Regions from separate parts of the Bacillus songklensis genome, predicted to be linked through region 2. Evidence: riboswitches for the same ligand, from Rfam matches in the RefSeq annotation. Region 2 holds a riboswitch; each other region holds the start of a gene.

Region 1 (3,287 bases), on a different contig from region 2:
TGTTTGTTTAATTGATTATAGAATAAAATACCGCTTGCTAATAAAATCATTCCGAAAGTGAAAGTCTTTAAGTCTGCAGTACCCGCTATGATGACCCAAACCGAATAAAGTGTAGAAAGAACGGCGATCACTCCATCCGTTGCTCTGCCTTTGCTGCCGTTATAGGTCTCACCTGTAATGACTAACTTTAACTGAAATAGAGATGAAATGAAGTAAGGGACTAAATATGATAATGTTGCAATGTAAATAACAAAATCAAATGCCGCAGAAATAGAATTTGAGATTGTTGAAAAAATAAATAACTGTCCAAGGCTGTTTGTTACGATTAGCGAAAATTTAGGAATCCCATTTTTATCTTCTTTTAAGAAAGCCGGAATGAACAAACCTTGCTTCGCAGCTTGATATGGAACCTCAGAACTTAACATCACCCAACCGATTGTAGAGCCGAATAAACTCACTAATCCTACCGCTGCCAAAATTTTGCCTCCGATAGGCCCCAGCACGGTTTGGATGGCATCGATTAACGGTTTATCAGAATGAATAAGTGCTTCTTGACTTAACATCCCCATCGTCAGCGTACTGATCCCAACATAAATGGCAATGGCAATAAACAATCCAAGAATCGTTGCACGCTTTACATCTATCTGTTTTTTTGCTCTAGATGCAAAAACAACTGCCGATTCTACACCAATAAATGCCCAAAGCGTTGTGATTGCAGCATTGTTAATCTGACCGAGCAAACCAGCTGTATGGCCTGCATCATCTACTCTAGGTGCGACAAATGGAAGCATGTTTGCTTTTTGGAATGCGAATAAACCTACCAAAATAAATAAAAAGAAACCTAGCACTTTAGCAGCCGTCGCCAGGAAGTTTAATTTCCCTGCATTCTCTAACCCTCTTAATATAATAAAATGTGTTCCCCATAAAAGAATGGTGCAAACGATGAATGTCAAAGCATTTCCCACTTTTAATGTAAAGGAACCAATTGTAAACAGCTCTGCCTGATTTGTAAGTGCCGGAAAAAATGTAGATAAATATCCGGCAAAAGTTGTAATAATGGCAATGTTACCTGCTAAATTTCCAATCCAGTAACCCCATGAAGACATAAAACCGGATAATGTAGATGCTTTTGAACCGGGTTTAAACAATTCTTTCGCATATATTTGGGGTCCACCAGATAACTCTGGTTTTCTTATAGCCAAATTACCAAATACTAACGCAGTCATAAGGACTCCAAATCCGGTTAAAATCCATGCCCCCATCACACCGGCCGGACTTGCAGCTTCAGATAAAGAACGGGGCAGCATAAAAATTCCAGATCCAACCATATTCCCTACTACAAGGGCCGTTAAAATCCATAAGCCCAGTTTATTATTTTTACCCACAACTTGATTCTCCTCTCGCTTTTCCTTCTTGCTCAAAATTACAAACTATCTATATTGCCATCGCATTAATGGTTAAATGAGCATAAAAAAAGCACACCTGCAGACGATGTGAAATCACTAAACCGCATCAGACAAAAAGATAGTACATCATAGCTGAAACTATGACAGTCCTGCACCTGTTCGGATACAGTCCCAGCCGACATAATCAGAGAATTATGACGCTTCGGCGATGGTTCCTTTCATTTGACCTCACGGAGTTCTCTGACTCTCCTTCAAACTACTCTTAAACACCGCGACCTCTACCTCATCTTGAGCTGATGAGGAATTTTTATTGAATCCAATAACTAGAATACGTTCGATAGACCTAAAAGTCAATAGAAATATTTTACTAAGATAAAGTATTAGAGAATCAAAAGTTCCATTATATATATATTCCACTTAATAACTCGACACATCTTCATTCAATCAAGAGGCATCACAATCGGTGATCCAGACAACTTGAATTCGCCCTCAAGGGTTCACCTAAGCGGTTGGCGCCAACCCCGCAAGGGGGGTGCCAGCCGCTTAGGTCTAGAAAATTTGGCATGGCCGTTCTTTGGTCAGGTCGAATTTTCTAAATCGATCTATATAAATCCACATTGAAAATCCGACATGGCAAAAAGCAGCCATGTCAGATTTTCACCTTTTCAGCCTCTTCAAGATGTAAAGACAAAAAAAAAACTGTAAGTAGCTTAAAAAACCAAAGCATAAGTCATTCTGCTTTATCTTATTCAGGGTCCTCCCTTTCTTGCATCTTGAATGAGCTTATAAAGGTTCTCATATAAGCGGTTGACAAGAACCCGAAAGGGAGCTTGGCGGCCGCTTATGCGTAAAGAATTTGACATGGGCGTTTTTTGATTCCAGCTCTTCTTGTTTCGGATTTATTCATCTTCCTCGTCACCGAAGAAATCAAGACCATCAAGGAATCCGCCTTCCTCTTCCCCTTCTGTGCCTCCAAAGGCCTCTTCTGCGCCCTCCACCATTTCATCCATCATCTCAGCAGCCAGCATCCCTCCGAATACACCTGCCGCAAATCCACCAATCGCTCCGCCTAAGCCGCTTTTATGGTGGCCATGATGACCATGTTCAAACTCCATTCGATGTGACTGATACAAATGGGCTTGATGAAGCGTTTCTTCCATAATATGTCTTAATTGCTCAGCAAGCCTGTCAACATCCTCTAATAAAGCATGTGAAAAGAAGATCTCCCTTTTTAATTCTACTTCTCTCCCAAATGAAGGTACGTCCAATTCTAGTAAAATACGAAGCCCGTCTTGCTCAACTGCCGCCTGAAACTCGACTTCCTGCACTTGTCCCGCCAGCAAGCCTGTCGGGAACAGCTCAAATTCTTGTTTAAAGCCATCAAAATGACCAGATCCATGCTTCTCACGGAAGCCGAGACGGGCGAATGCTTCCAATAAAGCATAAAACGGCGCTGGTGCTAAAATGCGAATGGCGTCATGATCATTGCTGTCTACCCCGCCGGCGATATCAAGGTGTGTTCTAAAATGGTAGGATACGTTTCCCGCTGAAATGGGAAGGCCTTCAGGCAGTTTGTATGTAAACGGAAAATCTTTCACTTCATTTGCTTGAATGATAAAAGGTGATACAACCGGGATAGACGTAATTTTATGAGTATAGGTTTGCCCGTTTTTCGAAATCACTTGCAGCCATAATTCTACAGCGATACTGTTCATTTCTTGTTCCACATTGCCGCCCTGAACACGAATCGTACCATGTACAATTTCGTTCATTGCATATTCAGGTTTTGACAACATTAAATCCACTTTTGCAGAGCCGACGCCCATTTTGGCCATAAATTTTTTAAACATACTTATTCCTCCAATATTCGAGCATAATGGT
Region 2 (3,287 bases):
GATTGACGCTTCGCTTGTCGAGCAATTGTTAGAGGTCAATGTTCACCATCCGAAGCGCGGAAAGAAAAAAGAGCTAGTAGAGTTAGCATGTAAAAACGCTAAAATTGCTCTTCAAGAAAAATTCTTTTTGATTGAACGGGATGAAGAAAGAACGATTAAGGCGGTAGAAAGCTTGGGTGAACAGCTTGGTATTGCGGCTCCTCTGCGTATTGAAGCATTTGATAACTCCAATATTCAAGGAACCGATCCGGTCTCCGCCATGATTGTGTTCATCGATGGCAAACCGGCCAAAAAGGAGTACCGTAAATATAAAATTAGGTCAGTAGAGGGACCGGATGATTATGAATCCATGCGCGAAGTGGTTCGAAGAAGATACAGCCGTGTTCTAAAAGACAATTTACCTCTTCCGGATCTAATTATTGTGGACGGCGGGAAAGGACATTTAGCTGCTGTTGAGGACGTATTGGAAAATGAATTGGGCTTGTTCATTCCGACCGCAGGACTTGTGAAAGATGAGAAGCACCGTACTTCTAATTTGATCATGGGACAACCAGCGGAAATTATCACATTGGAGCGAAACAGCCAGGAGTTTTATTTGTTGCAGCGCATTCAAGATGAGGTGCACCGATTTGCGATTACGTTCCATCGCCAAGTTCGTTCTAAATCTGCGTTCCAGTCTGTCCTCGATAACATTCCAGGCGTGGGGGAAAAACGAAAAAAAGCGCTGCTCAAACATTTTGGCTCTGTTAAACGTTTGAAAGAAGCTACGATAGAAGAGATACAAGAAGCCGATATTCCGAGAAATGTGGCAGAAGCTATTTTTGAGAAATTGCAAAGTTAGGGTTGTCAGAGCCCAAAAAGTTTGTTATGATGTAAATAATTTCATATTGATTTAACACTTCATTACGTTGAAGTGAAGATAGAGGTGCGAATTTTAAGAGTAAATCATGGGAGGAGAGTGAGCTCCGGTGAACATGATGGAAAGGAAAATTCGCCGAAGCAAAGGCAGCCTCATTGCTGCTTTTGCTGGTTTTGCATTGAAGAAATGTAGGACTGTCAAGGTAAATGAAACCTTGGAGAGCTATCTCACGTTGCGGAACTTAATTTTACTATTTGTTCATATTAAGCAATGGGATAGTTTTCTATCTCATTGCTTTTTTGTTTTTTAAAGAGGATGTAAACGGGTTCCTAAAACAGCTTTATTTTCAAAATTGGTCTCAACCAATACTTTTTACCTTGAGAAAACCTATCATTTGAAAAGCCTATATGAAAAATGAATAGTAAAGGATGGTCCAGTATGGCATTAATTGTTCAAAAATTTGGCGGTACATCAGTCGGTTCTGTTGAGCGCATTCAAAATGTAGCCAATCGCGTCATTGCGGAAATACAGCAAGGAAATCAAGTGGTGGTAGTCGTTTCGGCGATGGGAAAAACAACGGATGAACTTGTTTCCCTCGCAAAGCAGATATCCGTGAGTCCTAGCAAGAGAGAAATGGATATGCTGATGGCAACAGGAGAGCAAATGACGATTTCCTTGCTATGTATGGCATTAAAGGAAAAAGGATATGAGGCCGTATCCCTTACAGGCTGGCAAGCAGGAATCCAGACAGAAGCGATACACGGTAATGCAAGAATCGAACATATTCAAACAGAGCGTGTCCAAGGTTTGTTGAACGAAGGTCGAATCGTAGTAGTGGCAGGATTTCAGGGAATCACAGCAGATAAAGAGATTACCACATTGGGACGGGGAGGGTCCGATACAACAGCTGTGGCATTAGCCGCCGCTTTACAAGCCGATAAATGCGATATTTACACAGATGTAACAGGTGTATTTACGACAGATCCCCGTTATGTCAAAACAGCAAGAAAGTTACAATCTATTTCTTATGATGAGATGTTAGAATTAGCGAACCTAGGGGCGGGAGTTTTGCATCCCCGTGCTGTTGAACTTGCAAAAAACTATCATGTTTCGCTTGAAGTGCGTTCAAGCATGGAATTGGAGCGAGGAACAATCGTGGAGGAGGAAGCATCAATGGAGCAAAATTTAATTGTAAGAGGGATTGCATTTGAAGATAACGTATCGCGCGTGACAGTAGTGGGAATGGAAGATCAACTACATACACTACCCACTATCTTTACTACATTGGCCAAGCATCAAATTAATGTGGACATTATTATTCAAAGCATCATATCATCCGGTGAACCTTCCATCTCATTCTCTGTCAAGACGGACGATTTACAGAAAACAGTAGATGTACTTTCACAATATGCAGACACATTAGGGTATGAACGCATTGAGCACGAAAGCGGGTTAGCCAAAGTATCGATTGTCGGTTCAGGAATGGTTTCTAATCCAGGCGTGGCCGCAGACATGTTTGAAGTATTGGCAGGAGAAAAAGTTGAAGTGAAAATGGTCAGCACATCCGAGATTAAAATTTCAACAGTGGTGAATCAAGCAGAGATGGTGCGGGCAGTAGAAGTGCTTCACCAAGCTTTCCAATTGGATGCAGAAATGGCAGGCGCAAAATAATAAGATCATCTCGTCAAAAGACGGGGATTGTTATGAAGGAGTGGAAATATGATTAATTTTGGAAAAGTGTCAACTGCTATGGTTACACCTTTTGACCATAAAGGAAATATCGATTTTCCTAAAACAACCAAGCTTGTCAATTATTTAATTGAAAACGGCACCGATTCATTGGTGATTGCAGGAACAACCGGTGAATCTCCTACTTTATCAACAGAAGAAAAATTAGCTTTATTTCGCCATGTTGCAGAAGTTGTAGACGGACGAGTACCTGTTATTGCGGGTACGGGAAGCAATAACACATATGCCTCCATCGAATTGACAAAAAAAGCGGAAGAAACCGGTGTGGATGCCATTATGCTGGTGGCACCATACTATAATAAGCCAAACCAGGAAGGACTTTATCAACACTTTAAAACGATTGCCGAAAGCACATCCCTGCCTGTCATGCTTTATAACGTTCCGGGGCGTGCTGTCACAAATATTGCTGCCGAGACGGTTATAAAGCTATCTAAACTTCCAAATGTTGTAGCCGTTAAAGAAGCAAGCGGTGACCTTGATGCGATGACTGAAATCATTGCTAACACAGATGAGGGTTTTGCGTTATACAGCGGCGATGATGCTTTGACATTGCCCGTATTGGCGATTGGCGGTAATGGAATTATATCGGTGGCCTCTCATATCATCGGCAATGAAATGCAAGAGATGATCAAAGGTTTTGAAAACGGCGAATTAGCAAAAGCCGCGAAGGCACATCAAA
Region 3 (3,287 bases), on a different contig from region 2:
TGTAAATTAAATTTTGAACATTTTTTGTCTGAATATTCTACATTCATCGACAGCTTGTTATATTACAGATAAATCCCTTATTTGAAGGGGGAAGTCCTGCTTTGAGGAAATTTTTGATATTGTATAAGAATGTATTTTAATACAGAGTAAAGAAGATAGGGTAAAAATGGAAGTTTCATTATATGAAAAAACACCTATAAACCACATGAAATGGTTCATAGGTGTTTTTGGTGAAAAAGCTCGATTTATTTCAAGCTTGTCGAAATTTATCTTACATGTATTATTTTATTCGAGTATTCACTCCGCTAATATCGCATTGTTCTAATGGAATCATTTTGGTTTTCTTAGTGAACTTATATCCAAGCCATACAACAATAAATAAGGGCAAACCAATATAAGAAACCGCGACACTATACCAATCAATTTGTTCACCAAGGAAAGCCGAATAATTTTGCCCTAAAATAACGAAAGTACATAAAACAAAAGCGAAAATAGGGCCGAACGGGAACCATTTGGCACGGTACGGAAGTTTCTTTAAGTCATGTCCTTGAGCCACAAAAGCTCTGCGGAAACGATAGTGACTGATGGCAATTCCTAACCATGCAATAAAACCGCACATCCCGGATGCATTTAATAGCCATGTATAAACGGCACCGTCCCCAAAGAGAGAAGCAAAGAATGCCAAAACGCCAACCAGGGCAGTAACAATAAGGGCGTTGACAGGAACCCCGCGTTTATTGACTTTCGCTAAAAACTTTGGTGCTTTTCCTTCTTTGGCAAGGTTCCAAAGCATACGCGTTGAAGCGTACATACCGGAGTTACCGGCCGATAACACAGCCGTTAAAATAACGGCATTGATTGCTGAAGCGGCAAAGGCAAAGCCGGCACGTTCAAAGATGAGGGTAAATGGACTTACACGTACATCATCACTTGCCAGGGTTTCTGTTGTAAATGGGATGAGCATTCCGATCACAAAAATAGCTAAAACGTAGAATAATAAAATACGCCAGAATACTTGTCTTACAGAACGTGGAACGTTGCGGGCAGGGTCTTCACTCTCACCGGCAGCGACCCCAAGCAATTCCGTTCCCTGGAAGGAGAAGCCGGCAGCCATGAAAATGCCCAGCATCGTAAAGAATCCGCCGTGGAACGGACCATCTGCAATGGTAAAATTTTTAAATCCGGTAGGTTCACCGGCGAAAATACCGAAAATCATGAAAATACCCGTAACTAAAAAGACAATAACGGTTACCACTTTAATGAGTGAAAACCAATATTCCGCTTCACCAAAACCTTTGACGGATAAATAGTTTAAACCAAACATAATCACTAAAAACAAGGCGCTCCAAAGAAGAGAGGAGCTATCCGGAAACCAGAATTTAATGATAAGGGCACCGGCAACCAACTCTGCGGCAATCGTGATCGCCCAGTTATACCAATAGTTCCAGCCAAGTGCAAAACCGAATGCAGGGTCTACAAACTTCGTTGCATACGTACTGAAAGAACCGGCTTCCGGCATATAAGCTGCCATCTCACCAAGACTTGTCATCAGAAAATAAACCATAATTCCAATGATGGTATAAGCAAGAAGCGCTCCGCCTGGACCGGCTGTATGGATTGCTGCTCCGCTCGCTAAAAACAAGCCTGTTCCAATGGCGCCGCCAAGGGAAATCATCGTTAAATGACGGGCCTGCAAGCCGCGGTGCAGTTGTTGCTTTTCTTGTGTTCCGGCATGTTGACTCATAAATAAGAAAACCCCTTTTCTTGATGATAATCGGAAGGAGCGAGAGCAATAAAAAAAGCCTCGAAAGGATTTCGACGGCATTCTTTATTCAAACTGCATCAAACCTTCCATGAAGATAGCTCTTCACATTGACCCGGTTAGGGCAAATGTGACAGTTCTGTCCCTGTTCGGGAACAGCCCCAGCCTGTCCGTTCAGAGAAAAAGAACAAGCTTCGGCGATTTTTCCTTTCAAGTGACCTCATGGGTGTTCTCTGCACCTCATTCACTTTACTATTAAAAATCGCGACCTCTACCTCATCGATTAGGATGAGGGTTTGCTATTCATTTTTTGACACAGAGTTCATTATAGAACGAACCAATGAAAATATCAATATATAAAAAGGATGTTAAGAAACCTGACAAACGATTGGAGTCCATCTTATAAATTTTATATGATCATAACAGATCACATGATTCTCCTGCGATTTCGTATAACCTTTTAAGATGGGGGCGGATATGAAAACCCGCGTCTTACCCTGATCGATCAAAGTATCGGTCAGGGTCTTTTTTATTTTTGCCAATATGAACGTGTGAACGAATCCTTTCTTTTCGGGAAGGAACGCTACCCGTCCCGTTTGAGAACGCACTCTCTTTAAACTTTGATGCAATCACCATCCCGGCGTTCTCTATTGAAAAGTCATTCGTCTGAACCATCGTTTGGAAAAGCTTCAAAACCACCAAGTCCTTCTCAAGGGATAACCGTGATTTTGGTCGTTCCTGGTGAAATGGTACCCGTTCTTTTCAGGGGATAAACACCATTTTCTTAACGCTGAGCCTCCAATTCCTAACGTCGTGCTAACCTCTTTTGTTGTATAAGCCTTATCTATAGTTTCCACATCGTTACCTCCCTCGAAGACCCCCGTTCATTATCATTTTACTATAATTGGGGACAATTTAAGGTTCCCATACAAGCGGTTGATAAATACACGACAATTTTCGGGGAAATAATTCATGTGTTTATCTACATCTCGCGCTTTTCCGTTTTTTCATCTTGAATAAGCGAAAAAGGTTCTCATATAAGGCTTCGGCAAGGGCCCGTAAGGGAAATGGGCGAAGCCTTATGCGTAAATAATGTAGCATGGACCGCTTTTGTCCATGCTACATTATTTATGTGGATTTAGATACTTCGGTCTTAGTAATTCTAGATTTCAATACAAATGATGTAGTAAAATAAAGTCATTGGTTAAATCTAACAGGGTGGGACAGCGTTATGCAAAAGTATAAAGTATATGGTGCGTTAGTTATGATCATGTTGTTTTGGGGATTCAACGTTTCGGCGACAAAGGTATTGGTCTCTCATTTCGCACCTTTGACGATGACCTCTTTTCGTATCTTAATTGCGGGATTATCGGTTTTGCTCATGTTAAAAATCATGAAGGCTTCCCGCAAGCTTCAATTAAAGGAATTGGGTTTTATTACCTTTGTCGGCTTATTCAATGTAGTCGGGCATCATTTCTTTTTATCGTTGGGATTGCAAAAAACAACGGCTACGAACGGTGGACTG

Evidence for each region. Region 2 has a riboswitch for lysine ahead of ACFOU2_RS06325 (aspartate kinase). Riboswitches for the same ligand answer to the same signal wherever they lie in the genome.
Region 1: it holds a riboswitch for lysine, as region 2 does, so the genes downstream of both, ACFOU2_RS22720 (amino acid permease) here and ACFOU2_RS06325 (aspartate kinase) in region 2, are expected to answer to the same signal.
Region 3: it holds a riboswitch for lysine, as region 2 does, so the genes downstream of both, ACFOU2_RS14290 (amino acid permease) here and ACFOU2_RS06325 (aspartate kinase) in region 2, are expected to answer to the same signal.

What each region holds. Positions count from the first base shown of each region.
Region 1 covers NZ_JBHRZT010000072.1:735,564-738,850, forward strand. Annotated here, with positions in the region: gene ACFOU2_RS22720 (amino acid permease) at 1-1,385, opposite strand, end outside; lysine riboswitch at 1,518-1,695, opposite strand; gene ACFOU2_RS22725 (sporulation protein) at 2,306-3,256, opposite strand.
Region 2 covers NZ_JBHRZT010000020.1:651,042-654,328, reverse strand. Annotated here, with positions in the region: gene uvrC (excinuclease ABC subunit UvrC) at 1-841, shown strand, start outside; lysine riboswitch at 913-1,092, shown strand; gene ACFOU2_RS06325 (aspartate kinase) at 1,298-2,530, shown strand; gene dapA (4-hydroxy-tetrahydrodipicolinate synthase) at 2,579-3,287, shown strand, end outside.
Region 3 covers NZ_JBHRZT010000052.1:606,201-609,487, forward strand. Annotated here, with positions in the region: gene ACFOU2_RS14290 (amino acid permease) at 281-1,744, opposite strand; lysine riboswitch at 1,853-2,044, opposite strand; gene ACFOU2_RS14295 (hypothetical protein) at 2,255-2,461, opposite strand; gene ACFOU2_RS14300 (DMT family transporter) at 2,994-3,287, shown strand, end outside.